DNA from 2 places in the Duganella sp. GW821-FHT07F09 genome. Region 1 is predicted to be linked to the other one. Evidence: predicted binding sites of a transcription regulator. Region 1 holds the regulator's gene; the other holds the start of a gene.
What was found. The regulator LexA, encoded in region 1, represses DNA repair genes until DNA is damaged. The targets are predictions, from matches to a motif close to ACTGTATNNNNATACAGT.
Positions count from the first base shown of each region.

Region 2: recA (recombinase RecA) is a predicted target of LexA. The motif match lies at 13,929-13,946, and genes of this name have one in related genera.

Region 1 covers NZ_JBWKQJ010000001.1:619,443-635,447, reverse strand. Annotated here, with positions in the region: gene AC07P1_RS02915 (cystathionine gamma-synthase family protein) at 1-89, shown strand, start outside; gene AC07P1_RS02910 (serine hydrolase domain-containing protein) at 260-1,363, shown strand; gene lexA (transcriptional repressor LexA) at 1,520-2,158, opposite strand; gene AC07P1_RS02900 (DUF5695 domain-containing protein) at 2,276-4,981, opposite strand; gene rpsF (30S ribosomal protein S6) at 5,140-5,532, shown strand; gene priB (primosomal replication protein N) at 5,563-5,868, shown strand; gene rpsR (30S ribosomal protein S18) at 5,884-6,174, shown strand; gene rplI (50S ribosomal protein L9) at 6,203-6,655, shown strand; gene AC07P1_RS02875 (replicative DNA helicase) at 6,797-8,182, shown strand; gene AC07P1_RS02870 (DUF47 domain-containing protein) at 8,299-8,925, shown strand; gene AC07P1_RS02865 (inorganic phosphate transporter) at 8,944-9,957, shown strand; partial or broken gene AC07P1_RS02860 (AbrB/MazE/SpoVT family DNA-binding domain-containing protein) at 10,045-10,179, opposite strand; gene AC07P1_RS02855 (hypothetical protein) at 10,476-10,871, opposite strand; gene AC07P1_RS02850 (hypothetical protein) at 10,974-11,363, shown strand; gene ycaO (30S ribosomal protein S12 methylthiotransferase accessory factor YcaO) at 11,498-13,222, opposite strand; gene AC07P1_RS02840 (metallophosphoesterase) at 13,370-14,236, shown strand; gene AC07P1_RS02835 (GNAT family N-acetyltransferase) at 14,245-14,721, shown strand; gene AC07P1_RS02830 (cyanophycin synthetase family protein) at 14,847-15,326, shown strand; gene AC07P1_RS02825 (MBL fold metallo-hydrolase) at 15,498-16,005, opposite strand, start outside.
Region 2 covers NZ_JBWKQJ010000012.1:250,260-266,264, forward strand. Annotated here, with positions in the region: gene AC07P1_RS28010 (hypothetical protein) at 169-912, opposite strand; gene AC07P1_RS28015 (purine nucleoside phosphorylase YfiH/LACC1 family protein) at 909-1,589, opposite strand; gene AC07P1_RS28020 (6-phosphofructokinase) at 1,602-2,816, opposite strand; gene AC07P1_RS28025 (S9 family peptidase) at 2,869-4,890, opposite strand; gene AC07P1_RS28030 (alpha/beta hydrolase family protein) at 4,936-6,987, opposite strand; gene AC07P1_RS28035 (alpha/beta hydrolase family protein) at 7,078-9,120, opposite strand; gene AC07P1_RS28040 (sodium:solute symporter family protein) at 9,216-11,282, opposite strand; gene AC07P1_RS28045 (DUF4212 domain-containing protein) at 11,279-11,581, opposite strand; gene AC07P1_RS28050 (sensor histidine kinase) at 11,574-13,115, opposite strand; gene AC07P1_RS28055 (response regulator) at 13,112-13,822, opposite strand; gene recA (recombinase RecA) at 13,997-15,106, shown strand; gene recX (recombination regulator RecX) at 15,212-15,676, shown strand.

The DNA of each region.
Region 1 (16,005 bases):
TTGCCGAATCGCTGATCCGCGTCTCGGTCGGCATCGAAGACACCGACGACCTGCTCGACGATTTCGCCTGCGCGCTGGAAGGCTGCTAAACCACGAAGACATGCTAAACCACGGAGGTGTGCCCGCGGAGACACGTAGGGCGGATTAGCGAAGCGTAATCCGCCATGCATGCTCCGTCGGCGGCTCGTAGATGGCGGATTACGGCTTCGCCTAATCCGCCCTACGTGTCTCCACGACGTGGTCCAATTCCCAGGACGATATGAAAATTCTTCGTTTATACGCGACGGTCGCGGTGCTGTTGTCCGCTTCCGCTGTTGCCTACGCCGCCGCGCCCGCGACCGATGCGGAGATCATGGACATGATCAAGACCCGCGTCGACGTCGATCATGCGGGCACCGGCATCGTGGTCGGCATCATCGACGCGCAGGGTAGCCGCGTACTGGCCCACGGTACGTTGAGCGCGGGCGGGGCGCCCGTCGATGCCGATTCGGTCTATGAGATCGGCTCGATCACCAAGGTGTTCACCGCCACTTTGCTGAGCGAGCTGGCGCGCGTCGGCGAGATCGGCCTCGACGACCCCGCAGCGCGCTATTTGCCCGTCACATTGCCCGCCGTCGGCGAGCGCCAGATCACGCTGGCGGATTTGTCGTCGCAGCTGTCCGGCATTCCGAGCATCCCGTCCAATTTGGCGCCCAAGGATGACAACAACCCGTTCGCCGATTACACCGTGCCGCAGCTGTACGCGTTTGTCTCCGGCTTCACGCCGGCGCGTCCGGCCGGCGAGAAGTATGAGTATTCCAACGCGGGCGTCGGCTTGTTGGGACATATTCTGACGCTGCGCGTGAAGACGGACTATGAAACGCTGGTGCGCCAGCGCATCACCGGCCCGCTGGGCATGACCAGTACTGCCGTGACCTTGACGCCGGCGATGCGCCGGCATCTGGCGGTCGGCTACGAGATGCCGGGCATGCCGGCTGCCAACTGGGACATGCCGGTGCTGGCGGGGATGGGCGCGCTGCGCTCGTCGACGGCCGACATGCTGAAGTTCGTGGGCGCGAACATGGGGCTGCGTAAGTCGCAGCTATATGATGCGATGCGGACGACGCACCAGGCGCGCCATGCGCTGGAGGGCAAGCCGGGGCAATCGATCGCGCTGGGTTGGCATGTGCTCGAGCAGAACGGCTCGCGCATCGTTTGGCATAACGGCGGCACGGGCGGCTACCGCACGTATATCGGTTTCGACGAGGTCGCGCGGCGCGGCGTGGTGTTGATGTCGAATTCGCACATGGGGTCGGACGACATCGCACGGCGCGCGCTCAACAGCGCGTTCCCGATCATCGTCCCCAAGCCGATGGCGATGTGAAACGGGAAGGCAAGATACTTCTAAAACACGTAGGGCGGATTAGGCGGAACGCCGTAATCGGCCATGCAAGCGTCAACGCGGCGCATACATGGCCGATTACGCTTCGCTAATCCGCCCTACGTGTCTCCACGTTGAACCATCTGCCTGAGGCCCGGCTTAGTGCCAGCTGCGCATCAGGCCGACCGCCAGGCCTTCCAGCGCGAACTCGTCCGCTTCTGGATCGACCTTGATGATCTTGAAGTCCGGATTCTCCGGCAACAGTTCAACCAAGGTGCCGGTCTTGCGGTAGCGCTTGACCGTGACGTCGTTGCCGATCCGCGCGACGACGATCTGGCCGTTCTTGGCGCTGTCGACCTTCTTCACCGCCAGCAGGTCGCCGTCCATGATGCCGGCGTCGCGCATCGACTCGCCGCGCACCTTGAGCAGGTAATCGGGCTTGGACGAAAACATCGCCGGATCGACGCTGTAGCTCGTTTCCAGGTTTTCCTGCGCCAAAATCGGCGAGCCGGCGGCCACGCGGCCGATCAACGGCAACGACATCATCAGCGACACCGGCACCTTAGTCGTGGCCGGTTCGGCGTGCACGCCCAGCAAGCGGATGCCGCGCGAGGTGCCGGCGGCGATCTCGATGGCGCCCTTGCGCGCCAGCGCCTGCAGGTGCTCCTCTGCCGCGTTGGCGGATTTGAAGCCCAGTTCGTTGGCGATCTCGGCGCGCGTCGGCGGGAAGCCGGTGTTTTCGATGGCATCCTTGATCAGATTGAGAATTTGTTCCTGACGTGCGGTGAGCTTGATCATGAGTGCAGTTGGGCCTGTGTATATAGACAGTCTGTATTTTTGTACAGTATGGCCCGCAATGCAAGGAAATTTGTTGTGTTCAACGAAATAAAATGAAAAAAGTTCCTTCAACCCCTGTCATCGTGGCTTCAGCAGCACGCGCGTCGGCGCCGCCGTCAGCGGAATCTTATATCCGCCGCGCTCGGCGACCTGTCCCTGCGGCTTGAATTTTCCGCCCGGACTCTCGACCAGCAGCCTGGCCGCCGGCGTGGTGGCGGTGGCCGGCGCCAGCTCCAGCGTGATGGCGCGGCTTTTCGGATCGTAGGTGGCGGCGTCGATCTTGCCCGCCTCCAGCGTGATCCAGGCGCGCGCCGGCGCCACGAACAGGCGCGTGCGCGCGCTGTCCTTCGGCGTGACCTGGACCACGCCATTATTAGCCACTTTCATGTTGCCGCCGAAGCTGAGCCAGCCGAAGGTCGGGTCCTTCAGCACATAGGTCGCGGTGGCGTAGGCGTGGCCGTAGAAGCCCATGCCGTAGTCGCCGCTGTAGGCGTCCCAGCGCATCATGTCGGGCCAGGCGTGGAAGGCGGCCGACGAGAAACCGTCGCGGTCGATGTTGGTGATGCCGCCCAGCAGGCCGCCGTAGGCCACGCGCAGCAGGTGCAGGTCGGCCGGGTTGGCGCGGTAGGCGTCGAACAGCGGCACCGCGTTCAAGGTCGAGCCATAGTGGTGGATCTGGCGCTCGATGCGCGCGGTCTTGCCGCCGTACAGGAAGTCCCAGTAGCGGCGGGCGTTGCCGTTGTAGCCCCAGCTCGGCATCGCCGGGTCGTAGCCCAGGATCACTTCGCGCGTGATGTCGGCCTGCCTGGCGTAGCCGAAGTGGCGCATCCACGCGTAGACCTCGGCCTGGCCGGTCGAGTCCCATGCCATTTCGCTGCCGAACGGGTAGGCCAGCGTGCGCCAGTGGTCGGCGCGGCGCTTCATCATGGCTTCCATGTCGGCGGCCTCGGCCGTCATGCCTTCGCGCTGCAGGTCCTTCAGGATATCGAGGAAGACGTCGCCCTCCATCAGACCGAACTGCGCGTACTCGGGCGCGTCGCGCACCATCGCCACCGTGGTCTGGTAGGCGCGCTGCAAGTACCAGCGCCAGTCGTGCGCGGTGACCAGGCCGACGTGGTTGCGCGCCAGCCGGTACAGCACCCAGTGGCCGATGGCCACGTGCGGATAGTTGTATGCGCGGCCGAGGTCGTCCGCGTCCTTCTTCGACCACGACGCCCAGGTACCCCAGTTGGCTTTCTGGTTGTAGTAGCTTGGGAAGGCTTTCGGGTCGTAGTAGAACAGGCTCTTGCGCACGGCGCCGGCCTGCGGACCGTCGGCCACCTGCAATTTGCCGACCACCGTTTCGTTGACCAGCCGTTCCAGCTTGGCCACCTCGGCCGCGTCCGGATTGTCGAGCTGCTTGCTCATGGCCGCCACCCAACTGCCGCCGCCGCCTTCGTCGCTCATGCCGGAAATCCACACGCGCGGGTCGTCGGTGACGATGCGCTTGGCGTCGCGGTCGTAGGTCAGGATGGCCGGCGCGCGCTTGAACGGATCTTTCTTGTCGTCGAACCATTGCTGCGTGGTGGAGAACTTGCCGAGGTCGGCCACCGTTTGCTCCAGCGGCTTGGTGACGAAGTAGCTGACCGTCTGCACGCTGCCGTCGGCGTAGGCGATCGACAGGCGCGCCGGTCCCCAGCCGTTGCCGCGCACCGTGTAGCGCGCCCAGCCCTTGGCGGCCGACTTGACCGGCGTGACCGCCAGCGCGTTCTCGGGCGAGCTGGTGATGCCGACCACTTTCTGCGGGCTTTTGAGGAACAAGGCCGCCTCCAGATCGGTCGGCACCACGTAGCCCGGAATGCCGACCGCGACCGGCCGCTTTTGCGCGATCAGCGCGGCTTCGATGGCGCGGATCGACGGCGCCGTGGCGAAGCGCACGCCGATGTCGCGCCGCGCGCCCGCTTCCAAGGTGATGCTGGTCGGCGTGTTCCACTGCTCGCCGGCATTCTTCCATTCGTTCTCGGCGTAGGCCTTGCTGGCGACGGTCCAGTCGTAGAAGCCTTCCGAGGTTTGCGCGCGCGGGCTGCGGTCGGTCAGCGGACGCCACGCTTCCAGCGGCGTGCGCCCGTCCGGCGTGACGATCAGCGCCGGGCCCTGGCCGTTCAGGCGCGTCACCTGCACATAGCCGGCGTCGCGGCCTATATAAGGGTCGGCGAAACTGGCGCTGGCGTGGGCCTGTTCCAGGTTGCGGCCGGTGATGATGTTGTCGAACACCATCGGCATGCCGAGGCCGCCGATTTCCACCGGCGCGTTGGAGTTGTTAATCAGTGTGAACCGCAGCACCAGCGCGCCGCCCTCGTTGAGCCAGCGCCGCTCCACCGTCAGCGGCAGGTCCTTGCCCAGGGTGGCCGTGATGTCGGCCGCCGCCAGGATCTTGCCGCCGGCCGCCAGCGGTGTGATCGGCTGCCGCGCGGCCGATGAGGAGAATTCCTGCCAGGCCCCGGCGCCGCCGCTGCGCAGGCGCAGGTTCAGGTCGCCAATATGGGCGTAGCCGTCGTACTGGCGCTCGGCTACCCTGGGGCCGGGTGTGAAGTCGAAACTCGGGTCGGCGACCGGATCGAGCCGCGCCAAGGTCTGGGTGTCCGTGCGCAGCGCCAGCAGGAACTGCTTGGTGCTGTACGCCTTGGTGGCGACGTCGGGATGGCTGGGTTTGGCGGCGGTGGCGGCGGGCGCCTCGGCGGCGAAGGGCGACGCCGTAATAAGGAAGGAAAACAGCAAAGGGGACAACGCACGGGTGGGTGGCATATCGGAATCCTGTTGGTTTTACAAGATGTTAGCATTGTCGCGGGGCCGCGAAGGGGTAGATTTTCGGCCAAAAAGCTGATATAGTCGCGGGCTTACCTCTTCCCACACCTGTCTTGACGCCAGGGTGGGCTATATTCACAGTCCTTAAGGGAGTTTGCATGCGTCACTATGAAATAGTATTTATCGTCCATCCGGACCAGAGCGAGCAAGTGCCCGCCATGATCGAACGTTACAAAACCACCGTAACGACCCGCGGCGGCGCCGTGCACCGTGTTGAAGATTGGGGCCGTCGTCAGATGGCTTACTCGATCCAGAAACTGGCTAAAGCACACTACATCTGCCTGAACATCGAATGCGACAACGAGACCCTGGTCGAGCTGGAAACCGCCTTCAAATTCAATGATGCCGTGCTGCGTCACCTGACCGTCAAGATGAAGAAAGCGGAAACCGCTCCTTCGCCGATGATGAAGTCGGTACAACGTGAAGATGCAGCGAAATCGCATCGCACCGAAGCCCCAGCAGCCCCTGTTGCCGCCGCTCCAGCGGCCTAATTGTTGCAAAACCGAGCTGACACAGCTCCAGTGAACCAAAGCCAATTCATTGCCTTGATCGCCGAACGGGACGCCTTGCGCTATACCCCGGCCGGCATGCCGATCGTGAACGCTGTACTCCAGCACCGGTCGCAGCAGATGGAGGCGGGCATAGCCCGGTTGAGCGAGTTTGAGATTTCCGCGGTCGCCGCGGGCGAGATCTCGGGCCGCTTCAGCCAGGCGCCACTGGGCGGGATGTACCAGTTCACCGGTTTTATCAACAAGAAGACACGCAACAGCAAAAGCCTGGTGTTTCACATCATTGATTTTAGTGCTGTCCCAGACAGCTCAATTTAGATACAGGAGCCTCAAATGGCATTCGGTAAAAAGTTCGACAAAAACAAGCTCAAGCTTAAAGAAAAGCGCAAGCAACAAAATCCACTGTTCAAGCGTAAGAAGTTCTGCCGCTTCACCGCAGCAAACGTTGAACAAGTCGATTACAAAGACGTTGATACCCTGAAGGACTTCGTCCAGGAAAACGGCAAGATCATGCCAGCACGTCTGACCGGCACCAAGGCGCACTACCAGCGTCAAGTTGACACCGCCATCAAACGCGCCCGCTACCTCGCGCTGCTGCCTTACACCGATCTGCACCACGCTTAATTGCGTAGTCTAATCCTGGAGAAAAACTATGCAAATCATTCTGTTAGAAAAAGTCGTCAACCTGGGCAACCTGGGTGAAGTCGTTAAAGTTAAAGACGGTTACGCACGTAACTTCCTGATTCCGCAAAAAATGGCCCGTCGCGCTACCGCGTCGGCTGTTGCTGAATTCGAAGTCAAGCGCGCCGAACTGGAAAAAGCCGCTGCCGCCAAACTGGCCGCCGCGCAAGCCCAAGGCGAGAAACTGAACGGCATGACCGTGAACGTTTCGCAAAAAGCTGGTGTCGACGGCCGTCTGTTCGGTTCGGTCACCAACTTCGACATCGCTGAAGCGCTGACCAAAGCTGGTTTCGCTGTAGAAAAAGCTGCTGTGCGCATGCCTACCGGTCCTCTGAAGACCGTTGGCGAGCACCCGGTCAGCGTTGCTCTGCACACCGACGTGGTGGTCGAAGTGACCGTCGCCGTCGTCGGCGAAGCCGCCTAAATTACTTGTGCGGGCAGCAATGCCTGTTGTGCTGGTAATAATGGCAAGAAACGAAAAAAGCCGGGTTCGCCCGGCTTTTTTCTCGCCAATTTTTTCGTAGTAACGCCTTGGCTGCCGCCCTAAGCGGGTATAATTCGCGCCATGAACACCCCCTCCGATCCGCAACTCGATTCCCTCCGCGTCCCGCCGCATTCCATCGAAGCAGAACAGTCCGTCATTGGCGGCCTGCTGCGCGATAACCAGGCGTTCGACCGCATCGCGGACATGATGCATTCGGAGGACTTCTACCGCTATGACCACCGCATCATCTTCGAACAGATCGTCAAGATGATCAACGGCTCCAAGCCGGCCGACGTCATCACCGTGTTCGAGACCCTGACGCAGATGGGCAAGGCCGAGGACGTCGGCGGCCTGGCCTACCTGAACGCGATGGCGCAGAACACGCCGTCGGCGGCCAACATCCGCCGCTACGCCGAGATCGTGCGCGACCGTTCCATCCTGCGCCAACTGATCACCGTGGCCGACGAGATTTCCGGCCAGGCGTTCACGCCCCAGGGCAAGGAAGTCAAGCAGATGCTCGACGAGGCCGAATCGAAGATCTTCGCCATCGCCGAACAGGGCGCGCGCGGCGCGGCCGGCTGGCTGCCGGTGCAGCCGCTGCTGACCCAGGTGGTCGAGCGCATCGATGAATTATATTCACGTGACAACCAGTCCGAGATCACCGGCGTGCCGACCGGCTGGATCGACCTCGACCGTATGACCTCGGGCCTGCAGCCGGGCGACATGGTGGTCGTCGCCGGCCGCCCGTCGATGGGCAAGACCGCGTTCTCGATGAACATCGCCGAGAACGTGGCGGTCGAAGAGGGCCTGCCGGTGGCCGTGTTCTCGATGGAGATGGGCGGCGTGCAGCTGGCCATGCGTATGCTCGGCTCGGTCGGCCAGCTCGACCAGCACCGCCTGCGCACCGGCAAGCTGAACGACGAGGATTGGCCGCGCCTGACGCACGCCATCCAGAAAATGAACGACGCCCAGGTCTACATCGACGAGACCCCGGCGCTGAACCCGATCGAGATGCGCGCGCGCGCGCGGCGCCTGTCGCGCCAGTGCGGCAAGCTCGGCCTGATCGTGGTCGACTACCTGCAGCTGATGACCGGCTCGACCCAGGGCGACAACCGCGCCTCCGAGATCTCGGAGATCTCGCGCTCGCTCAAGGGCTTGGCCAAGGAGCTGCAGTGCCCGGTCATCGCGCTGTCGCAGTTGAACCGCTCGCTGGAGCAACGCCCCAACAAACGTCCCGTCATGTCCGACCTGCGCGAATCCGGCGCGATCGAGCAGGACGCGGACGTCATCATCTTCCTGTATCGCGACGAGGTCTACAACCCCGATTCGCCCGATAAGGGAACGGCCGAGATCATCATCGGTAAGCAGCGTAACGGCCCGATCGGCTCGGTGCGCCTGACCTGGATCGGCCAATACACCAAGTTCGGCAACTACGCCGGTAACCTGGCGCTGTACCAAGGCGACTAACACCGGCAACACCACTGGGTCCGCCACAGCAAACAGGGCGGACCCTTTCTGACGCCGCCGGCCGATGCCGGAGGGCGGTCTGTAGCAGTAATCACGACTATGAAACGGAGAAAGACATGTTTGGACGCTTGATGCCCACCGAGGGCAAATTTTTTGACCTGTTCAATCAGCACGCCGACCTGTGCGTCAAAGGTGCAAAAGAGATGCTGGGGTTGATGTCCAACTTCGACGATCTGGAAAACCGCGTGCACGCGATCGAGAGCATCGAGAAACAGGCCGACAAGATCACCTACGCCACCGTCGACCTGCTGCACAAGACCTTCATCACGCCGATCGACCGCGACGACATCCACAAGCTCATCACGCGCCAGGACGACATCCTCGACCTGCTCGAGGACGCTGCCCAGACCGTCTCGCTGTACGACCTGCACTCGGTCACGCCGGAAGCCAAGCGCCTGGCCGAGCTGGTGCTGGCCTGCACCGAGAAGGTCAAGGAAGCCGTCTCGCTGCTGCACAACATGGACAACTCGCGCCAGATCGTCGCCATCTGCGAGGAGATCGACCGCCTCGAGTCGGACGCCGACCACGTGATGCGCGCCGCCATGTCCAAGCTGTTCCGCGACGAACCGGACGTGCGCAACCTGATCAAGATGAAGGCCATCTACGAGATCCTGGAAACCGTCACCGACCGTTGCGAGGATGTGGCCAACATCATCGAAGGCATCATCGTCGAAAACGCATAATTACAAAAAGAACAGTCCATGAATACCATCCAAATGAGCATCTATGTGCTGGGCATCCTGATCGCCCTGGCCTTGGTGTTTGACTTCATGAACGGCTTCCATGACGCCGCCAACGCGATCGCCACCGTCGTCTCGACCGGTGTGCTGAAGCCGCAAACGGCGGTGGCCATGGCCGCGTTCTTTAATTTCGTCGCCATCTTCGTGTTCCACCAGCTCACGGTGGCCGCCACCGTCGGCAAGGGCACCATCGATCCCAATGTGGTGGACCAGTACGTGATCTTCGGCGCGCTGGTCGGCGCCATCGTCTGGAACGTCGTCACCTGGTACTACGGCATTCCATCGTCGTCGTCGCACGCGCTGATCGGCGGCCTGGTCGGCGCGGCGGTGGCCAAGAGCGGCACCGGCGCCCTGATCTCGGCCGGCCTGATCAAGACCGTCGCCTTCATCGTGCTGTCGCCGCTGCTCGGCTTCATCTTCGGCTCGCTGATGATGCTGCTCGTGTCGTGGGTGTTCGTGCGCTCGACGCCGCGCCGGGTCGACAAATGGTTCCGCCGCCTGCAACTGGTGTCGGCCGCCTCGTACAGCCTCGGCCACGGCGGCAACGACGCGCAAAAGACCATCGGCATCATCTGGATGCTGCTGATCGCCGCCGGCTACTCGCAGGCCGGCGACGCCGAGCCGCCGCTGTGGGTCATCGTTTCCTGCTACACGGCGATCTCGTTCGGCACCTTGTTCGGCGGCTGGCGCATCGTCAAGACCATGGGTCAGAAGATCACCAAGCTCAAACCGGTGGGCGGCTTCTGCGCCGAGACCGGCGGCGCGATCACCTTGTTCACCGCCACCGCCCTCGGCGTGCCGGTGTCGACCACGCACACCATCACCGGCGCCATCGTCGGCGTGGGTTCGGCGCAAAAGATGTCGGCGGTGCGCTGGGGCGTGGCCGGCAACATCGTCTGGGCGTGGATCTTCACGATCCCGGCGTCGGCCTTCGTCGCCGCCATCGCCTGGTGGGTGGGGCAGCACATCATGTAACGCGAAAGGGAGCCGAGGCTCCCTTTTTTATTGGGCGCGGGAGCGGGGCGGCTGCGCCGTCGTGGTCGACGATGGATCGCCCGTGGCCGGACGGATGCGCAGTTCGTCGCCGACCCGCTGAATGTCGAGATCGATGTCGGCGCGGCCGTAGGCGATTTCAGGCGGGATAGGGATCGCCTGGGAGTTACCGTTTCGGAAGGCTTTGGTGGTATGGCGGCGCAAGCGCCACAAGTTGGCGGTGTCTTCGGGTATCGGCACCGGATAGTGAGGCAAGGGAGGCAGTCCGAGCTTTTCGTAAGCCTGCCGCACGCGTTCTTGCTGCTCGGCTTCCGGTAAATCCGGTGGGAGGGTTACGGTGGCCTTCATGCCGCCTGACGACTTCAGAATAAAGGTATAGTCATCCTCCGGTCTACGCGGGAAGAAGCGGCGAATCGCCCAGGCGATACTGAGCGCGACAGCTAGCGAACCCAGCATCCAAGAAGCGATGGTGACCAAACCATCAATAGCCAGCGCCCAATTCATGACTTACCTCCGCGCGCAGAATCAAAAACAATCATGACGATCCAAATTATAACGCCGATCAAAATAGAGGTTCGCCCGCCGTCCAGGCCCGCGATCACGTCGCCATCATTTGCCAAGCTCAGATATAAGCTGCATGCCCATGCTGTGAAGCCTGCCCAGATGGCGACATTGGTGACTTGAGCCAAGTGGTCTGCCCAGCGATCAAAAGAAATACGCCTGGCAGTGGCGCTGCTTGGGCCAGGAAGCTCCTTTGCCATCATGCCCAGCGATGCGCCACCGATAGTGGGGCCGATAAAAGCGATCGCATCGGCGTTCTGCAAGCTGACTCTCAGCAGCAATTCGAAAATGGCCATCAGCCACGGAAATATCCATGTAAGAATTCGAAGTTCCATGATCTCTGCCGGGAAGTGGAAGTGGCTAATGTAGCCCTCTGATGCAAAGGCGGCTTGATTTAGGTTGCAGTAGAATCGGATAACATCCCGAATGGACAGAACATGCAAAAGATTGATTTCGTAGCGTTGATGCAGTTGGCGAAGGCGTCCGCCGCAATAGGCTTGCCTTGTAGCTGCAACCAGACATCGCTTGTGGCGTGGCAGGCGTTGCCGATGACCTTGGAGTTGGACCGGTTCGAGGACGTCGGGACGTTGATGGACGATCCCTATGAGGAACCCACCTTCGTCGAATTCCATCCTGGCGATACGCGCTACGAAAGCGCGGATGCGCCCATCGCGCCGCGCTACTATCCGTACAACCGCTGCACGGTGTCGCGTTGCATGAATTGCGGCCGCAACTATCTGCGCTACAACGAGGCCGGCGGCTATTTCACCGAGCTGCGGATTCGTGCCTTGCAGCCGGATTTGTTGGTGGACGCGGCGAGCCCGTAAGCCATCTAGGGTGGATCAGGCGGGACGCCGTACTCGGCCGCGCAGGCGCCGCCGGTTGCGCATGCATGGCCGATTACGCTGCGCTAATCCGCCCTACGTGATTTAGATGATGCTTGAGTTGGCGGTGGGGTGGTTTACGCCACGTCCGGTGCGAACAGCTTGTCGTAGGCCGCCAGCAGGCTTTGGTGCACGGCGCTGCCTTCGAAGTTCGGCCCCAGCGTCTCCAGGCCGAAGAAGCGTTCGGAACCGTCGAGCAGGGCCTCGGCCATCGCCAGGGTCTCGGCGCCGTACAGCAGTTCCAGCGCGCGGCGGAAGTTCTCCGGCTCGTCCAGCCGGACGATGCTCTCGATGCAGCGGTACACCAGCCGGCGCGGCTTGGCCAGGTCGCCGTAGTGGTGGATCCAGTTGCAGCCTTCCAGCACCGCCTCCTCGTCGCCCACCACCAGCGCCAGCAAGGTTTTGAATTCGCCCACGCGCACCTGTTGCCACGGCGTGCCGGCCGCGACCGCCAGGCCGAGCAGTTCCCACAGCGGCCGCTCGTCGTCCAGGTTCGAGGTCTGCAGCTCGACCAGCAGGCTGGCGCACTCCTGCACGCTCAGCTCTTGCAGGCGCACCAGCAGCGGCCGCAGCGTGTTGCCGACGCTGTCGTTCTCCCACTCCAGGTCCTCGACCGGATAGACCTCCGAGAAGCCCGGCACCACGATGCGGCAGGTGTGGACGCCTTGTCCGTCGAAGTCGGCCACGTAGATATCCTTGCCCTCGGCGTGCAGCGCCTCGACCAGCCACTGGTAGTCCTCCTCCGTGGTGGCGCTGAAGTTCCAGTCGACGAAAGGATAGTCCGACGTGTCGCTCAGGAATTCCCACGCGACCACGCCGCGCCCATCGGCCAGGTGGGCCTCCCGGTTGGCGAAGGAGTCGATCTCGCTGGCGTCGAAGCTCGGCTGCGGATAGCCTTCGAGGGCGTCGAGCGAGCGCTCTTGCGGCAGCCCGGCCAGCGCCCGCTCCAGCGCGATCGCCAGGCGCGGATGGGCGCCGAAGCTGGAGACCACCCCCTGGTCGCCCGGATGGATCAGCGTGACGTTCATGACGGGGTACTTGCCGCCGAGCGAGGCGTCCTTGACCAGCACGCCGAAACCGGCCGCGCGCAGCCGGGCGACGCCGGCCTCGACGGCGGGGAAGCGGGCGATGACGTCGTCCGGCACCTCCGGCAGACACATGCCCTCGGCGACGATCCGGTATTTGATTGCCCGTTCGAAGATCTCCGACAGCGCGTGCACGCGCGCCTCGTTGACGGTGTTGCCGGCGGCTATGCCGTTGCCGGCGTACAGGTTGCCGATGATGTTGACCGGGATGTAGGCGGTGGCGCCGTCGCGCAGGCGCCGGTAGGGCAGGGCGCAGATGCCGCGCCCGGCGTTGCCGGAGTTGAGGTCGACCAGCACGCCGGCGTCGATGTCGCCCTGCGGATTGTAGAAGGCGTGCAGCTCCGGGTCGAGCATTTCGGACGGCCACGAACCGTCGGCCGCCGCCGCGAACCATCTCTCGCCCGGATAGTGGACGACCGGCGCGTCGGCGCGCCGCGCGCCCAGGTGGAAGCGGCTCCAGAAATCATGGGTGCCCAGGCGCTCGGCGAACGCGCCGTAGGCGCCGGCGCGCGCGGCCAGCTCGGTCGCGCCCTTGCCATTCGCGGACAGCAGCGGGCAGTCGTCGTCGTTCAACCGGATCGACCAGATGCCGTCGACCTCGTGCGTCGGCGGCGATTCGGTCAGCCGGAAGCCCCGCTCGGCCAGCTTGGCCCGCATGGTGGCGATGGTGGTTTCGAGGGCGGCGTCTTTGCCGGGGATGTGGGTTTCAGTAGTCATCGAGCGATCTCGGAAGGAAGGGGCGGACGGCGCGCGAACTCATACCGCGCCGGCGAGGCTGAATGCTGGCTTCAGCTTACCACCGTCGGGGCCGCGACGTCGCAAATGCGCTATCATGCCGCCTTTCGCAGATTCACTCAGGCATCAATGACATTACCTCCGGGCAAGGCCCCGCGCGGCGCGCGCCACTCCCGGTTCCGGCGCTACACCGAAACGGTCATGAACGCCGCGTTGCTGGGCGGACTGGTGGCGTCGTTGAGCTACCGCCTCGGCCTGCACGGGCGCCTCGGCGTGACGCGTTACAGCGTGGCGCTGGCGCCCGAACGCCGCCTGCCGCGGCCGCTCACGATTGCCTTCGCCTCCGACTTCCACGCCGGTCCGCCGACCCACGCCGGCCTTTTCGACGAGCTGTTCGCGCGCCTCGACGCCGAGCGGCCCGACCTGCTGCTGCTGGGCGGCGACTACGTCCACGGACCGGCGCGCTACGCGGAGGCGCTATGCGCGGGACTGGCGGCTTGCCGGCCGCCGCTGGGCAAGCTGGCCGTGTTCGGCAACCACGACCTGATCACCGACCACGACCTCATCGAGCGCATGTTCGCGCGCGCCGGCGTGCGCATGCTGGTCAACCGCGCGCTCGCGCTGCCGGCGCCGTTCGACGGCGTGTCGGTGTGCGGCATGGACGACCCGTGGACCGGCGCGCCCGACGGCCACGCCACCTTCGCCGGCGCCGGCCCCACGCGGGTGCTGTTGATGCACGCGCCGGACGGCCTGCTGCGCCTGGACGGCCACCGTTTCGACGTCGGTTTCGCCGGCCACACCCACGGTGGGCAAATCGCCACCGGCGACGGCACGCCGCTGGTGATGCCGCGCGGGCCGCTGTCGCGTCCCTTTCATTATGGGCGCTTCCCGTTACCCGGCAACGGCGAGCTGATCGTCAGTCGCGGCGTGGGTTGCAGCGGCATCCCGGTGCGCATCAACGCCGATCCGGAACTGGTGATTTGCACTGTGCAATAATCTGTTGTATGAACAAGCCGATCCCCACCATATTGCTCACGCCCGAAGATCCCGGCGCCGCCGACTGCGTGGCGTTGATGGCGGAGTTGTCGACGGTGCTCGAGGAGATCACCGGCAGCAGCGGCAAGGCCTCGTTCGACGCCGACGACGTGCGCGGCCCGATGGCGTGTTTCGTCGTCGCGCGCGACGCCGCCGGCGTGGCCCAGGGGTGTGGCGCGTTCCGGCCGCTGGAGCCGGGCGTGGCCGAGATCAAGCGCATGTACGCGCGCCGCCACAGCAGCGGCATCGGCAGCGCCGTGCTGACCTACCTGGAGCGCGAGGCGGCGGCGCTGGGTTACCAGGCGATCTGGCTCGAGACGCGGCTGGTGAACCGCCGCGCCGTCGATTTCTATTCGGCGCGCGGCTACGTGCGCATGCCCAACTACGGCAAATACATCGGCAATCCGTTGGCAGTTTGCTTCGAGAAACAACTGCCCGGAGCCTAGCATCGCCGGCTTAGGCGCGCCTTAGATGTAAGCCTCCTCTTACAAGCGAAGGCTCCCGGCGCCGCTTCCGCGCGGGCGCGATCGGCTCCAGAATATGGCCTGTTTCATCAAAGGCTAGAAAAACCATGCGTATCATCGATCAGCGTTACCTCTCCAGCGACAACCGCTATTCCACCCAACCTTGCCTGCTCAGCATTCTGGAAGTCGACGACGCGTCGGCCACCCCGGCCGCGCTGGCGTCGCTCGACCAGCGTTTGCTGGCGATGCTGCCCGGCGTGCGCAGCCATGCCGGCCTGGTCGGCATGCGCGGCGACGACGTGCCGCAGATCGTGCGGGTGGTGCAGCAGGTGGCGTTGGAATTGCGCCGCCTGGCGCTCAATGAAGTGACGGTGGGTTTCGTCGGCGTGGTGCCGCGCATGCAGGGCCGCTACCGGTTGGTGTTGCCTTACGCGGCCAAGAACGCCGCCGCGCCGGCGCTGCGCATCGCCACCCAAATGGTCAGCGCCTTGCGCGCCGGCCGCGCCTTTAACCTGCCGGCCGCCGTGGCCCGGCTGCGCGCGCTGGCCGACCGCCGTTTGACGGCCCGTCCGGCGGTGGCGGCCTGATTTGTGGTGTTAGCGGCGGCGCATAGATGGCGGATTACGGCGGTCCGCCTAATCCGCCCTACGTGTCTCCACGAGGAATATTGAAGGTTATATGCCGCAGATACACGTAGGGCGGATTAGCGTAGCGTAATCCGCCATCTGTGAGCCGTCGGCGACGCGTCCATCGACCGACTACGGCGTTCCGCCCAACTCGATCTCCATCCCCTCGTACGCCAGCACCACCTTCAGCCCGCCAAGCAGCGACGCGTGACGCGCCATCACGTCGGCGAACACCGCCTCCAGCTCGTCGTCGCCACGGGTCGGCTCGTGATGGGTGCAATACAAGGTGCCGGCGCCGGTGCGCAGCGCCAGCGCCAGCGCCGAGTCGAACGTGCCATGTCCCCACCCGCGCTTGGCGGGATACTCTTCCCGCGTATACGAACAATCGACGATCAGCGCGTCGACGCCCATCGCCATGGCGTCGATGGCGGCGCTGCGTTCGCGCATCCAGCGCTCGTAGGCCGCGTGCTCCGGGTGGCCGGCCGCATGGATATTGTAAAAAGGTTCATGGTCGCCGGTGAAAAACAGCGACTTGCCGTGGCAATCGATGCGGTACCCCAGGTCGGTCACCGGATGGTTCATCACCACATTGTTGACGGTGGCGTCGCCCACCCGGATCGCCTCGCCCACCGTCAGCGTA
Region 2 (16,005 bases), on a different contig from region 1:
GTCGTCCGCTTTTTTTATTGGGCGCTAGTATAAATAAGTTCCGCATGCGGACCGGAGTGACACGTAGGGCGGATTAGCGAAGCGTAATCCGCCATGTATGAGCCGCCACCGGCTCATACCGACCAGCCCGTGTAGAAATGGTGGACCTGACCCCGGAGTTGCTTTTGATTATGGCGCGGCTTCGCAGACGCCTTTGACCAGGAACGCTTGCGTGACCTTGGCGATCGCCGCCTTGAGCTCGGCGCCGCCGCCGTCGTACATGTCGTTGTGCCTGGCGCCGGGCGGCTTGACGATGCAGGTGCCGTATTGTTTTTGCTCTTGCGCGTCCGGCAGCACGCCGGGGTCGGCTTGCGTGTCGCTGGCGCGGATCGACAGCACTTTGACCGCCGCCGTGCGCGGCAGCGCGCCGCGCCGGTTGTCCAGCGTGACCACGCGGGTGATCGTCGGGTCGCCTTCGCTGGCGCGCTCGGCTGAGATGTCGCCGCCCAACGAGTGGCCGATCAGCGTCACGTGCCGCCAGTCGTAGCCGGGGTGCGATTTGCTCAGACTGTCCTGCACGAAGCGCAGATTGGCGACGCCACGGCGCCGCATGGTCTTCAGTTGCGGGACGACATCCTCGTTTCTGTCGAGCTTGGCATCGGTCGGCAATTGGTGGTCGACGCTGACCACCAGCCAGCCGGCCCGGTTCAGCTCCTCGACCAGGAAGCGGTATTCCTTGTAACCGATGCCGTAGCCGGCGCTGAGCAGGGCGACCGGGCAGGGCGCCTTGGTGCACGGCGCTGCCGGCAGCGACAGTTCGACAGGGATAGTGCGCTGCCTGGCCTGATCCTGCAAGGTCAGGTCCAGGGTCGCGGCCGACGCGGCCGGCATAGCGCCGCCGAGGGCGAGCGACAACACTAAAGCGGATTTCATTGGGAGATGGCGATGACTGACCATTGGACGTCCTTGATCGGCGTGCGCGTTTCGCGGTCGCGCCGGTAGCTGTGGTAGGCGAAGCCGGTGTCGCCGGGATGGCACATGGTGCATTCCGGCGCGGCTGAAAAGTTGGCGAAGCCGGCGCGCTCCAGTTGCCAGGCGGCGATGCCGGCCAGGTTCAGCTTGCCCGCCTCCGACGAAATGACGCGCGCCGGCATGGCGTAACGCTCGCCGAATTGCGCGATCAGCTCCGGCGAGACTTGATAGCAGCAGTCGCCCGCCGCCGGTCCCGTCGCGGCCAGCCAGTCGCCGGTCCGCTCGCCGCGCGCGGCCAGCATCTCGGCGAAGCGCGCGATGATGCCGGCGTAGGCGCCGCGCCAGCCGACGTGCAGCGCGGCCACCGCTTTGCCGTCCTTGCGCGCCAATAACACGGGCACGCAGTCGGCGGTGGCGATGGCCAGCAGCAGGCCGGGGCGTTCCGTCAGCATGCCGTCGGCATCGCCGCAGTCCTGCTGCTCGCTGTCGGCGATGGCGATATGCGTGCCGTGCCGTTCGTGCTGCACCGGACGCCGCTCCCAATACTGTGGAAAGTGCCGCGCCATGTCGTCGTGCCGCGCGCCGAAACCATGTACGACCGACGCCACCGACGCTAAAACCGTGCTTCTGATAACCATTGATTCCAATATCTAGCGTTTAAGGATTTTCTCCACCGGCGCCGGGCGCAGGCGGAAGGCGTCCGGCATGCCCGAGCCGAGCAGCGGCCGCAGATACAGCCGGAACGCTTCCGTGACGTCGGTGCCGCTGGCGCTGATGAACTCATCCTCCATCACCCGCGTCTTGCCGGCCACCGCTTGCAGCGCCTGCAGTTCGTAGTCGACCGCATAGAAGCCGGTGCGTTTGATGGCGACCGAGCCGTCGCGGTCGCCCCACATGGCGAACTGCACCGCCTTTTCGGCGACCTCGCGCGCTTCGCGCTGGTCGACGTCGGACACGCAGCCGATGAACGAGCGCTGCAGATAGCCGAAGGTGTCGCCGCGCACGCGCTTGATGCCCAGCTTGGCCTTGATCTCGTCGCACAACAGGTCGGCCAGCGCGCCGGTGCCCGACAGCTGGACGTTGCCGTGCGCGTCGCGTTCGACTTCCTTGGCCAGCAGGCTGGCGATGGCCTCGCCGGAGGCGTCGTGGATGCCTTCGGAGACGGCGATCACGCAGCGGCCGTAGCGCTCGTACACACCCTTGACGTCGAGCAGGAACTGGTCGAGCGAGAACACGCGCTCGGGCAGGTAGATCAGGTGCGGGCCGTCGTCGGAATATTTCTTGCCCAGCGCGGCGGCGGCCGTCAGGAAGCCGGCGTGCCGGCCCATCACCACGCCGACATACACGCCCGGCAGCGAGGCGTTGTCCAGGTTGGCGCCGGCGAACGCTTGCGCGACGAAGCGCGCGGCGGACGGGAAGCCGGGCGTGTGGTCGTTGCCGACCAGGTCGTTGTCGATGGTCTTGGGGATGTGCATGCAGCGCAGCGGATAGCCGGCCTGCTGCGCCTGTTCGCTGACGATGCGCACCGTGTCGGACGAGTCGTTGCCGCCGATGTAGTAGAACTGTTCGATCTCGTGCGCGCGCAGCACTTTGAAGATTTCTTCGCAGTACGGCAGGTCCGGCTTGTCGCGGGTGGAGCCGAGCGCCGACGACGGCGTGGCCGCCACCAGTTCGAGGTTGCTGCTGGTTTCGCGCGTGAGGTCGACGAAGTCCTCGTTGATGATGCCGCGCACGCCGTGCATGGCGCCGTAGACCCGGGTGACGTCGCGGAAGCGGCGCGCTTCCAGCACCACGCCGGCCAGCGACTGGTTGATGACGGCGGTCGGGCCGCCGCCCTGTGCGACCAGAATTTTCCCTGAGGACATGTTCCGCTCCTTATCGTTGATAAGACTGAGCCGTGACTATACAGCGAATTTTTTACTTCCCACCGATGTTTTTATCCAGGAATTTTTCCACCCGGCCCCAGAAATCGATGCGGTTTTTCGGCAGCGCCCAGCCGTGGCCTTCCTCCGCGTACTCGACCCACTCGACGTCCGGGTTGGTGCGTTTGACGGCGTCGTAGAACTTGACGCCGTGGACGAGCGGCACCCGCAGGTCGGCGCCGCCGTAGGCCAGCAGCAACGGTTGCTTGATGCGGGCCGCCTGCTCCAGCGGCGAGGTCGCCTTCAGCTGCGCCGCGTCCTTGACCCGGTCGCCCACCAGCTGCGGCATGCCGTACTGCTTCCAGTCGTTGGAGATGTCCGAGCTGTAGCGCCAGCCGGCGTCGTACATCAGGCCGATGTCGGTCACGCCCACCCAGTCGATGCCGCATTGGTACAGGTCGGGATCGTTGATCAGGCCCATCAAGGTGGCGTAGCCGCCGTAGCTGGCGCCGGCGATGCAGATGCGCCTGGCGTCGGCGGTGCCCTGGGCGATGGCCCAGCGGGTGCCGTCGGCGATGTCGTCCTGCATCTTCAAGCCCCATTGCTTCCAGCCGGCGCGGAAATGTTTTTCGCCGTAGCCGGTGCTGCCGCGAAACTCCGGCTCCAGCACCGCGTAGCCGCGCGAGGCCAGGAACTGGGCGTCGGCGTTCCAGTTCCAGCTGCCGCCGCGCACGAAGGGGCCGCCGTGGACCAGCACCACCATCGGCAAATTCTTGTGCGGGCCGCCCGGCGGCAACGTCAGCCAGGCCGGGATGTCGAGGCCGTCGCGCGCGGCGTAGCGCACCAGCTCGCGCGTGCCCATGTCGGCCGGCTTGATGTCGGGGGCGACGGTGCCGACTTCGCTCATGCGCTTGGTCTCGGTGTTGAAGATCAGGTAGCGCGACGGTTGCTGGTCGGAGAACGATTGCACCAGCACCCACGGCGTTTCCGGACGGCGGGCGGGCGTGATCAGATTGATGGTGCCGGGCAGCCTGGCGTCGACGGTTTGCTGCAGCGCCTTCATGGCCGGATCGAACCAGGCCGTACCGACCGCGTCGGCATGCACGCGCACACCGAGCAGCTTGTTGTTGCTGATGATCAGATGGCCACGGAAATCGAAGCCGTCCAGGCTCACCAGGGACTCGCCCAGTTTGTTGTTGGCCAGGTCGTAACGGTACAGGGAGCTGCGATCTCCACCACGGTTGCTGGTGACGTACAGCGCGCCGTCGGGCCCGAAGGCGAGCGGATCGAACTCGTTGTCGCCGCCGACGTAGGCGTCGAAGGTCGCCAGCACGCGCCATTGCCGGGTGGCCGGGTCCAGGTAGCGGATCGAGCGCATGTTCTTGTCCAGCGTTTCGACCAGGCGCGGCTCGCCGTTCTGGTCGAGCAGCCACGAGCGCGCCACGCCGGGATGGTCGACCGGCCGCGCGCCGCCGGTGCGGGTGTTCAGGCGCAACAAGTCCAGCGAGACCAGGATGCCGGGGTTGACGATGCCGGCGTCGCTGACGTAGACGTCCTCGCCGGTCTGCGGCCCGTCCTGGTTGAGCATGAAGGTGTGCCACGGCAGCATCTCATTGCCGCTGCCGTCGGTGAGGAACGGCGAGTTGCGCTTGGCCAGTTGGCGAAAACCCTTGCCGTCGCGGTTGGCCGCGAACAGGCCGGGGCCGAAGCGCAGGTCGCGCTGGCCGGTGGTCTTGTCGGTCGTGCTGAATATCAGGCGGTCGTTGTTGACCCAGCGCGCCTCGCCGATATCGGTGTCGGAGAACTGGGCCACCATGCGCGCGCTCATGTCGCCGAGGTCGACCACCGCCAGGCCGTCGCGGCGCCCTTTGGCGCCCGTGAAGGCGGCCAGATAGCGGCCGTTGGGCGACAGCATGGCGCCGTTGAAGGATGGATTGGAGAAGAAGCTGGCGATCGGCGGCCGCGCCGGGGCGGTGGCCGCCGCCGGCGCGTCGGCGGCATGCGCGGCGGACCCGTGGGCGGCGAAGATGGCGGCAACCGCCAGGGCGACGCGGGGCAGGAACTGGTGAAGTCTCATAGTTATTATAGTTAGATAGTTTTGATTGGCGAACGGCGTTGGCGCTCAGGGGATCGCCGCGTTCGGGCCGATATTCTTGTCCAGGAATTTCTCCACCCGGCCCCAGAAATCGATGCGGTTTTTCGGCAGCGTCCAGCCGTGGCCTTCCTCCTCGTACTCGATCCATTCGACGTTGGGGTTGCCCTGCTTGACGGCCTGGTGGAACTTGGTGCCGTGCGGCAGCGGCACGCGCCGGTCGGCGCCGCCGTAGGCCAGCAACAGCGGCTGCTTGATGCGCGACGCCTGCAGCAGCGGCGAGGTGGCCTTCAATTGCTCGGCGTCCTTGACCTGGTCGCCGACCAGCTCCGGCATGCCGTACTGTTTCCAGCCTTCGGGCATGTCGGAGCTAAAGTTCCAGTGGCCGTCGTACAGCAGGTTGATGTCGGTCACGCCGATCCAGTTGACGCCGCACTTGTACAGGTCCGGGTCGTTGATCAGGCCCATCAGGGTGGCGTAGCCGCCGTAGCTGGCGCCGGCGATGCAAATGCGCTTGGGATCGGCCGTGCCCTGGGCGATGGCCCAGCGCGCGCCGTCGGCGATGTCGTCCTGCATCTTCAAGCCCCATTGCTTCCATCCGGCGCGGAAATGCTTGGTGCCGAAGCCGGTGCTGCCGCGAAATTCCGGTTCCAGCACCGCGTAGCCGCGCGAGGCCAGGAACTGGGTGTTCGCATCCCAGCCCCAGCTGCCGCCGCGCAGGTAGGGGCCGCCGTGGACCAGCACCACCAGCGGCAGGTTCTTGCCGCCGCCCCTGGGCATGGTCAGCCAGGCGGGGATCTCCAGGCCGTCGCGCGCCTTGTAGCGCACCAGCGTCTGTTGGGCCATCCGTTCGGGTTCGATTTGCGGATGGCTGTTTCCCAGCAGGCGCATTGTTTGGGTGTCGCTGTTGTAGATCATCGTGCGCGCCGGGAACCGGTCGGAATAGGCCGTCACCATCACCCATGGCGACGCCGGCCGCGTCGGCAGCGACAGCAGGTTGACGGTGTTGGGCAGCATTTGGTCGACCTTGGCCTGCATCGCCTTCATGCCGTCGTCGAGCCAGTCGGTGTCGCGCGCGTCGGTCAGGCGGCGCACGCCGAGCAGCTTGCCCTTGCCGAACAGGAGGCTGCCGGTGAAGTCGTAGTCCGCCAACCGCACCACCGGCTGGTCGGAAATCTTGTTGGTGGCGAAGTCGAAGGTGTACACGGCCGACTTGTCCTGGCCGGCGTGGCTGACGACGTACAGGGTGCCGTCCGGCCCGAAGGCCAGCGGGCTGAAGGCGTCCTTGCCGCCGGTGTAGGCGTCGAAGCTGACGAGCTTGCGCCATTCGTCGTCCCTGGCCGGGTCCCGGTAGTAAATGGTGCCGATCCGGCCCTCCAGCGTGGTGGTCAGGCGCGGCTCGCCGTCGTTGTCGAGCAGCCAGTTCATGCTGTTGCCGGGACGTTTGAACGACGTATAGCGGCCGGTCCTCGTGTTGAGGCGCTGCAGATCGACATAGTCGAACTGGCCTTGGTTGGTGACGGCGCGGTAGGTGACGTAGATGTCGTCGGAATTCTGGCCGTTCTTCTGGCCCAGCAAATAGGTGTTCCATGGCAGCAGTTCGCGGCTGCGGGCGCCGAAGCTGCCGCCGGTGACGAACGGTTTGCCGCTGCGGGCGACCAGTTGCAGGAACTTGCCGCCGTCGCGGTCGATCGCGTACAGTCCCGGCGCGTAGCGCACGTCGCCCTGGCCGACGCTGCGGTCGGTGGCGGTGAACACCAGCCGCTCGTCGTTGACCCACTGGAAGGAACCGATGTCGGCATCGCTGAAGGCGCCCACCACCTTGACGCTGGAGTCGCTCAAGGTCATCACGCCCAGGCGATCGCGGCTGTCCTTGCCGGCCACGCGCACGGCCAGATACTTGCCGCTGGGCGAGAGCAGCGCGCCGCTGAACATTGGGTTGTCATAGAACGCGCCGAGCGGCGGCGGCGCTTGCGTGGCCCCGGCGGTCGGGGCCGCCGCGTCGGCGGCGTGGACCTGGGCAACAAACGCGGCGGCCGCCGCCGTCAAGGTGGCGTGGACGAACAGCTGGGGAAATCGCATTGGGCGGGGCGGTGAAATGTGTGAAGTGTCGAACAATACCACCGTGTTATCAAATCCGCCACATTTCCTCTTGCTATTGTTGTTGGCACCCTACGGCGCGGCGGCCTGGCCGATGTTCTTGTCCAGGAATTTCTCCACCCGGCCCCAGAAGTCGATGCGGTTTTTCGGCAACGCCCAGCCATGGCCTTCCTCCTCGTACTCGATCCATTCGACGTTGGGGTTGCCTTCCTTGACCGCCTTGTAGAACTTGGTGCCGTGCGGCAGCGGCACGCGCATGTCGGCGCCGCCGTAGGCCAACAACAGCGGCTGCTTGATGCGCGCCGCCTGCAGCAGTGGCGAGGTGGCCTTGAGTTGCTCGGCATCCTTGACCTGGTCGCCGACCAAGGTCGGCATGCCGTATTGCTTCCAGGCGTCGTCCAGGTCGGAGGTGTAGTTCCATTGGCCGTCATACAGCAGGTTGATGTCGGTTACGCCGGCCCAGTCGATGCCGCATTTGTACAGGTCGGGATCGTTGACCAGGCCCATCAAGGTCGCGTAGCCGCCGTAGCTGGCGCCGGCGATGCAGATGCGCTTGGCGTCGGCCGTGCCCTGGGCGATGGCCCAGCGCGCGCCATCGGCGATGTCGTCCTGCATTTTCAAGCCCCATTGCTTCCAGCCGGCGCGAAACAGCTTTCTGCCGAAGCCGGTGCTGCCGCGGTACTCCGGCTCCAGCACCGCGTAGCCGCGCGAGGCCAGGAACTGGGCGTCGGCGTCCCAGCCCCAGCTGCCGCCGCGCACGTAGGGGCCGCCGTGCACCAGCACCACCAGCGGCAGGTTTTTGTTGGCGCCGCGCGGCATGGTCAGCCACGCCGGAATCACCAGGCCGTCGCGCGCCTTGTAGTGGACCAAGGATTGTTGCGCCATCCGCGCCGGATCGATTTGCGGATGGGTGCCGCCGATCAGATTGAGTTTTTTGGTGTCGCTGTTGTAGAGCATCGCGCGCGGTGGAAACAGGTCCGAGTACGATTCCACCAGCACCCACGGCGACTCCGGCCGGGTCGGCAGGGACAGCAGGTTGATGGTATTGGGCAGCATCTCGTCAATCTTGGCCTGCATCGCCTTCACGCCGGCGTCGAGCCAGGTCGTGTCCCAGGCGTCGGTCAGGCGCCGCACGCCCAGCAGTTTGTTGTCCCCGAAGATGAGATTGCCTGTGAAATCGTAGCCGTCGAGCACGATCACCGGCTGGTCCGAGATTTTATTGGCGGCGAAATCGAAGGTGTAGACGGCCGTCTTGTCCTGGCCGGCGTTGCTGGTCACATACAGCGTGCCGTCCGGCCCGAACGCGAGCGGCCTGAACGCGCCCTTGCCGCCGGTGTAGTTGTTGAAGCTGACGAGCTTGCGCCATTCCTGCTCCTTGGCCGGGTCGCGGTAGTAGATCGTCTTGATGCCTTTCTCGACCGTGGCGGTCAGGCGCGGCTCGCCGTCCTTGTCGAGCAGCCAGGACATGCTGTCGCCGGGCCGTCTGAACGCCGTGTAGCGCCCGGTCAGCGTGTTGAGGCGTTCGAGCTCGATGTAGTCGATTTGTCCCGGCCGTTGGATGGCCGGTTTGACCACGTAGACGAACTCGGAATCCTGCTTGGTCCGTTGGCCCAGCAAATACGTATTCCACGGCAGCAGCTCGCGACTGTGGATGGCGGTGGCGCCGCCCGCCGTGATGAACGGCTGGCCGGCGCGGCTGGCGAGCTGGATGAACTTGCTGCCGTCGCGGTTGACCGCGTACAGGCCGGGGGCGTAACGCGCGTCGCCCTGGCCGACGGTGCGGTCGGTGGCGGTGAACACCAGCCGCTCGTCGTTGACCCAGTCGAAGCTGCCGATGTCGGCGTCGCTGAAGTTGCCCACGGCTTTGACGCTGTTGTCGCTTAGCGTGATCACGGCCAGCATGTCGCGATGGTCTTTTTTGCCCATGCGCACGGCCAGATATTTGCCGCTGGGCGAGAGCAGCGCGCCGCTGAACTCCGGATTGCTGAAGAAGTCGGCGATCGGCGGACGCGCGGGCGTGGGCGGACTGGCGGCTGGCGCGTCGGCGGCCGTGGCCGGCGACGACATGGCTGCGGCGGCGAGCGCACACAGGACGGCGCGGGCAAGCAATTGCATGGATCTCATGACACTTTATGAAGGTAGGATAACTTCCGCAGGGTATCACCCAGTTATCAAATCCGCCACATCCCGCCGATGCCTGAAATGTAACGTTACATTTCCTTGTGTTCGGCCGCGCGGATGTAGTCGACCAGCGCGGCGGTCTCCGGGTCCGGCGCCGGCGTCGCCAGGCTGACGACGACCATCGTCAGCAGGCCGGCCGGCACGCCGAAGATGCCGGCCGAGATCGGCGCGATGTGGAACCACTGCCCGGCCGCGCTGCCGCCGAGGATGGGATTGGTGTGCAACATGTAATACAGGCACACGGAGAAGCCGGCGATCATGCCGGCCACCGCGCCCTGGTGGTTGGCGCGCTTCCAGAACACGCCCAGCGCCAGCGCCGGGAACATCGCCGAGCCGGCCAGCGAGAACGCCGCGCCCACCAGCGAGATGATGTCGCCCGGCTTGGTCGAGGCGGCGTAGGCGGCGATGAAGGCCACGCCCAGCAGCAGCAACTTGGAGATCGTCACGCGCTTTTGCGTGGAGGCGGTGCGGTCGACGATCTTGTAATAGACGTCGTGCGACAGCGCGTTGGAGATCGCCAGCAGCAGGCCGTCGGCGGTCGACAGCGCCGCCGCCAGCCCGCCGGCCGCCACCAGGCCGGAGATCACGTACGGCAGGCCGGCGATCTCCGGCGTGGCCAGCACCAGCACGTCGGCGTCGATGGTGATCTCGGCCAGCTGCACCACGCCGTCGCGGTTGATGTCGCTGATGCTGAACAGCGGATTGATCTTGTCGACATTGCTCCAGTACGACACCCAGTTGGGCAGGTGGGCGAAGTCGCTGCCGACCAGCGCGCTGTAGATGTCGTACTTGACCAGCACCGCCAGCGCCGGGATGGTCAGGTAGATCAGCAGGATGAAGAACAGGGTCCAGAACACCGACACGCGCGTCTCGTGCACCGACGGCGTGGTGTACGAGCGCATCAGGATGTGCGGCAGCGCGGCCGTGCCCAGCATCAGGCAGAACACCAGCGCCAGGAAGTTGTTGCGCTTGATGTCGGAGGTGGCCGGATCGCCGGGGTAGGGCGTGGCGTGCGGCGTGATCGGCTCGGCCCGCGCCAGGTTTTGGGCGCGCGCGTCCGACCACATGCGCGCCGCCTCGTCGGCGTCCTTCGGATAGGCGATCAGCGCGCGCTCGGCGGTGCGGATCTCCAGCAGCGAGGCGTTGCGCAGCTTGACGTCGTCGAGCTTGCGCTGCATTTGCAGCCGGCCCGCCTCCCACGACGACGGCAGGGTGTTGAGGCGCAACTGGTAGTCGTCGGCGCGCTGGCGGAAGATGGCGCGCACCTCGGCCTCCTTCGGGTCCTCCTGCAGCACCGCTTCGCGCGCGCTCAGTTGCGGCAGCAGCTTGCCGTAGGCCACCTGCGGGATCGGGTTGTCGCTGTGCTTGGCCGACAGCCAGATGGCCGGTATCAGGAAGGCGACCAGGATGATGATGTATTGCGCCACCTGGGTCCAGGTGATGGCGCGCATGCCGCCCAGGAAGGAGCACACCAGGATGCTGGCCAGACCGAGGAAGATGCCGACCGAGAAGTCGACGCCGGTGAAGCGCGAGGCGATCAGCCCCACCGCGTAGATCTGCGCCACCACGTAGATGAACGAGACGATGATGGTGGCGATCACGGCGATGATGCGCACGGCGCGGCCGCCACGGCTGAGGTCGCCGCTGGCGCCGCCGTAGCGCACGGCCAGGAAATCGGGGATGGTGTACTGGCTGAACTTGCGCAGGTAGGGCGCGATCAGCAGCGCCACCAGGCAGTAGCCGCCGGTCCAGCCCATGATGTAGGCCAGGCCGTCGAAGCCGTGCAGATACAGGCCGCCGGCCAGGCTGATGAAGCTGGCGGCCGAGATCCAGTCGGCGGCGGTGGCCATGCCGTTGAACATGGCCGGCACGCGGCGCCCGGCGACATAATATTCCAGCACGTTGGAGGTGCGGCTGAGCACGCCCAGCGTGGCGTACAGCACGATGGTGGCGAACATGAACAGGTAGCCGATCCACACGCGCGGCATGCCCTCCTGTTCCAGCACGGCCAGCGAGATCAGGAAGAAGACGAAGCCGAGCGTGAACAGCGAGTAATAGCGGCTCAGCCGCCGGAAGAAGGTGCCGGGTTCTTTCAAACGCTGGGCTCCTTCGTGGCCGATGGCTTGGTCGGCGCGGCCGCCAGGTCGAGGCGGCGCATGCGCCAGGCGTAGAACGCCAGGATGGCCAGGGACACCAGCGAAGCGCCCTGCGCGGCCAGATAGAACGACAGCGGCCAGCCGAACACGCTCAGCCCGGTCAGCTCGCGCGCGAAGAAGGCGACGCAAAAGCCGGTGAGCAGCCACAGCAGCAGCAACCAGCCGGTCATGGCGCGGGTCTTGCGCCAGTGCTGTTTGCGCGTCAGCGGCGGGGTGGACCGGGCTTCGGTGTTATCCATAATGCGGCGCTTCGCTTTCTTCTTCCGGCGGTGGCGGCGGCGGGAAGCTGACGCGGAACAGGCAGCCCGGCAGCTTCGGTTGCAGCGAGCGCGGATTGCTGTAGATATCGACCTCGGCGCCGTGCTGCTGGGCGATCTCGCGCACGATCGCCAGCCCCAGTCCGCTGCCTTCGGCGGTGTGGCCGAGGATGCGGTAGAAGCGCTCGAACACCCGTGCGCGCTCGGCCTTGGCGATGCCCGGTCCGGTGTCCTCGACCTCCAGATAACCCGGCTCGCCCTGGTGGCCGCGCACCCGCACCGTCACGCTGCCGCCGGCCGGCGTGTAGCGCAGCGCGTTGTCGATCAGGTTGGACAGCAGCTCGCGCAGCATGGTCGGATCGCCGACGATCTGCACCGGTTCGTGCGGCGCCTCGTAGCCCAGGTCGATGCGGTGCGAGAACGAGGCCTGCACCCAATCCTGCACCACGCCGCGCGCCAGCTCGGACAGTTCCAGCGCCAGCATGGCGGTGCCGGTCTGCGGCTGGTTCTCGGCGCGCGCCAGGGCCAGCAGCTGGTTCACCAGCCGCGTGGCCGCCTGCGAGCTCTTGGCCAATTGTTCCAGCGAGCGGTGGATCTCGCCGCCGTCGGTCTGGCGCAGCGCCAGCTCCGATTGCATGCGCATGCCCGCCAGCGGCGTGCGCATCTGGTGCGCGGCGTCGGCGATGAAGCGTTTTTGCATCTCGATCGACAGCGACAGCCGCGCCAGCATCTCGTTGAGCGAGCGCACCAGCGGTGAAATCTCCTCCGGCACGTCGCTCGATTCAATGGGGCTCAGGTCGTCCGAACCGCGCGCGCGTATGCGCTCCTGCAACTGCGCCAGCGGCGACAGCCCGCGCGCCAGCGCGAACCACACGAGGGCCAGCACGATGGGCAGGATGATGAACTGCGGCAGGATCACGCCCTTGATGATCTCGTTGGCCAACTGGCCGCGCTTTTCCAGCGTCTCGGCCACCTGCACCAGCGCCAGCTGCGGCTCGTCGTCGCCGCCCCTTTCCAGCCGCACATACGAATAGGCCACGCGCACCGGCGTGCCATGCATGCTGTCGTTGCGGAAGCGCACGCTGCCGGCGCGGTAGTGTTCGTCCTCTTCCACCTGCGGCGGCGGCAGGTCGCGGTCGCCGTCGATGTGCTCGCCGCGCGGGCCGTGGACCTGGAAGTAGACATTGTCGACGTCGTCGGCGCGCAGGATGTCGCGCGCCGAGCCGGACAGGCTTTTGATGATCTTGCCGTCGACCGAGCGCACCTGCTGCGCCAGCACCGTCACGCTGTCCTCCAGCGCGTGGTCGAACGGCTGGTTGGCGATCGACTTGGCGACCAGGTAGGTGATGGCGATGCTCATCGGCCACAGCAACAGCAGCGGCGCCAGCATCCAGTCCAGGATCTCGCCGAACAGCGAGTTCTGTACGCCCTCGTCGGCCTCGGCGGCGGGCGGCTGGTATTCCGGGCCGTCCGCCTCCGCGTCCGCGAGTTGCTCGGGCGCGGGCAGGCGGTTCACTTGATGGCGTCGCCGATGTCGGCGTTGGCGCGGGCCGCTTCGGAATATTTCTCCAGGCAGTAGCCCAGCCCGCGCACGGTGGCGATGCGCACGCCGCCCACTTCGATCTTTTTGCGCAGCCGGTGCACATAGACCTCGATGGCGTTGTTGCTCACTTCCTCGCCCCATTCGCACAGGTGGTCGACCAGTTGTTCTTTCGACACCAGGCGGCCGGTGCGCGCCAGCAGGATTTCCAGCAGGCCCAGCTCGCGCGCCGACAGGTCCAGCATCTGGTCGTTGATATAGGCGCTGCGGCCGACCTGGTCGTACGACAGCGGCCCGTGCTTGATGATGGTGGCGCCGCCGCCGGCGCCCCGGCGCGTGAGCGCGCGCACCCGCGCCTCCAGCTCGGACAGCGCGAACGGCTTGGCCATGTAATCGTCGGCGCCCAGGTCGAGGCCGTTGACCCGTTGTTCGATCGAATCGGCCGCCGTCAGGATCAGCACCGGCAGCAGCGACGAGCGCGAGCGCAGGCGGCGCAGCACCTCCAGCCCGGACAGCTTGGGCAGCCCCAGGTCCAGGATCAGCAGATCGAATTCCTGGGTGGACAGGGCGGTGTCGGCCTCCTGGCCGTTGCGCACGCAATCGATGGCGTAGCCGGACTGGCGCAGCGAACGCGTCAGCCCGTCGGCCAGCACGCTGTCATCTTCGGCTAGTAAAATACGCATGTCAGAACACTCCGGCTGCAGAAGCTTGTATTGTGTTTCATTTCCCGCAAGGTGGCGAGTTTTTGTACGATTTCGCCGATTCTCTACAAATCCGCTTGCATTGATCACTGTTTTTTTATACAGTACTGCCTGAACCGACGAATTGTCCCACCACCCACTGGTTGAAAGCACATTATGGACGACAAAAAAGCTGTAATTCCCGCATCTGAAAAAGCCAAGGCGCTGGCCGCCGCGCTGGCACAGATTGAAAAGCAATTCGGCAAAGGCTCCGTCATGCGCATGGACGCCAACGCGCCGATCGAGGACGTGCAAGTGGTGTCGACCGGCTCGCTGGGCCTGGACATCGCGCTGGGCGTAGGCGGCCTGCCGCGCGGCCGCGTGGTGGAGATCTACGGTCCGGAATCGTCCGGTAAAACCACCTTGACCCTGCAAACCATCGCGGAAATGCAAAAACTGGGCGGCACCTGCGCGTTCATCGACGCGGAACACGCGCTGGACGTCGGCTATGCCCAAAAACTGGGCGTCAACCTGCACGAGCTGCTGATCTCGCAGCCGGACACCGGCGAGCAAGCGCTGGAAATCTGCGACGCGCTGGTGCGTTCGGGCTCGGTCGACCTGGTCGTCATCGACTCCGTCGCCGCGCTGACGCCACGCGCCGAGATCGAAGGCGACATGGGCGATTCGCTGCCGGGCCTGCAAGCCCGTCTGATGTCGCAGGCGCTGCGCAAGCTGACCGGCTCGATCAACCGCACCAACACGCTGGTCATCTTCATCAACCAGATCCGCATGAAGATCGGCGTCATGTTCGGCTCGCCGGAAACCACCACCGGCGGCAACGCGCTGAAGTTCTACGCCTCCGTGCGTCTGGACATCCGCCGCACCGGCTCGATCAAATCGGGTGACGAGGTGATCGGTAACGAAACCAAGGTCAAGGTCGTCAAGAACAAGATCGCGCCACCGTTCAAGGAAGCGCACTTCGACATCCTGTACGGCGCCGGCACCTCGCGCGAAGGCGAAATCCTGGACCTGGGCGTGGAAGCGAAGATCGTCGAGAAGTCCGGTTCGTGGTACAGCTACAACGGCGAGCGCGTCGGCCAGGGCAAGGACAACGCCCGTATCTTCCTGCAAGAGCGTCCGGCGCTGGCATGGGAAATCGAAAACAAGGTCCGCGAATCGCTGGGCGTGCGCACCTTGCCGCCGCTGGCCGCCGACAAGGGCGAGAGCGTCGTCAAGCTGAAGTCCGTCGACAAGGCGGACAAAGGCGACAAGGCCGACGCGGCGTAATTCGCCCGTTGCCCGAATCGCGCGCTTTCCGCGTAGGCGGAAGGCGCATCCCAGCCACCGTGCCACTTCCATGGCCGGTGGTTTTCTCATTGTGCAGAGGGTTTTATGGCCGCACCTCAACTTAGCCTGAAGGCACGCGCGCTGCGGTTTCTGTCGATGCGCGAACACAGCCGGCTGGAGCTGGGCCGCAAGCTGTCCAAGTACGCGGAGGAGGGCGACGACGTCGAAGCGTTGCTCGACCTGCTGGAGAAAAACAACTGGCTGTCGCAGGAACGGTTTTCGGAATCGCTGATCCACCGCCGCTCGGCGCGTTTCGGCAACAGCCGCATCGTGGCGGAATTGCAAAGCCACGGCGTCAAAGGCGAAGCGTTGCAGGAACTTAAAGCCGGCCTGGCCGACAGCGAAACTGCGCGCGCCTGCGAAGTGTGGGAGCGCAAATTCGGCGTGGTCGCCACCGACCCGAAGGAGCGCAACAAGCAGATGCGGTTTCTGATGTTGCGCGGTTTTTCCCAGCGCGCCGTGCAAGCCGCGATGAAAGGCGTCGACCTGGACGAGTTCGACGACCACTAAATTCACCACATCCCCTTTCCACCGGATATCGAAATCCGGCGGTGCCATCACGCGACACCATTTCCCCGCGCCGCAGCATTTATGAAGAACTTGGCATCAGGCACGTCGCAAGTCGGGCTGGGGTGTGCTACACTTTTAGGGTTTTTGCAGCACCGTGGGTGCGGTGGTTGTCCGTAGAAGCTACGGCAACGTGCATTTTCGATAAGAGAAATGCGCAAGGCTGCTAACTAACTCATGCCGCGAGAGCGGTATATTCTTATGTCACTGTCAATACCAGTTCACTGTCGTGCGTTCCGCACGGTCGTCCCAGCATATCCGCATACCGGTTG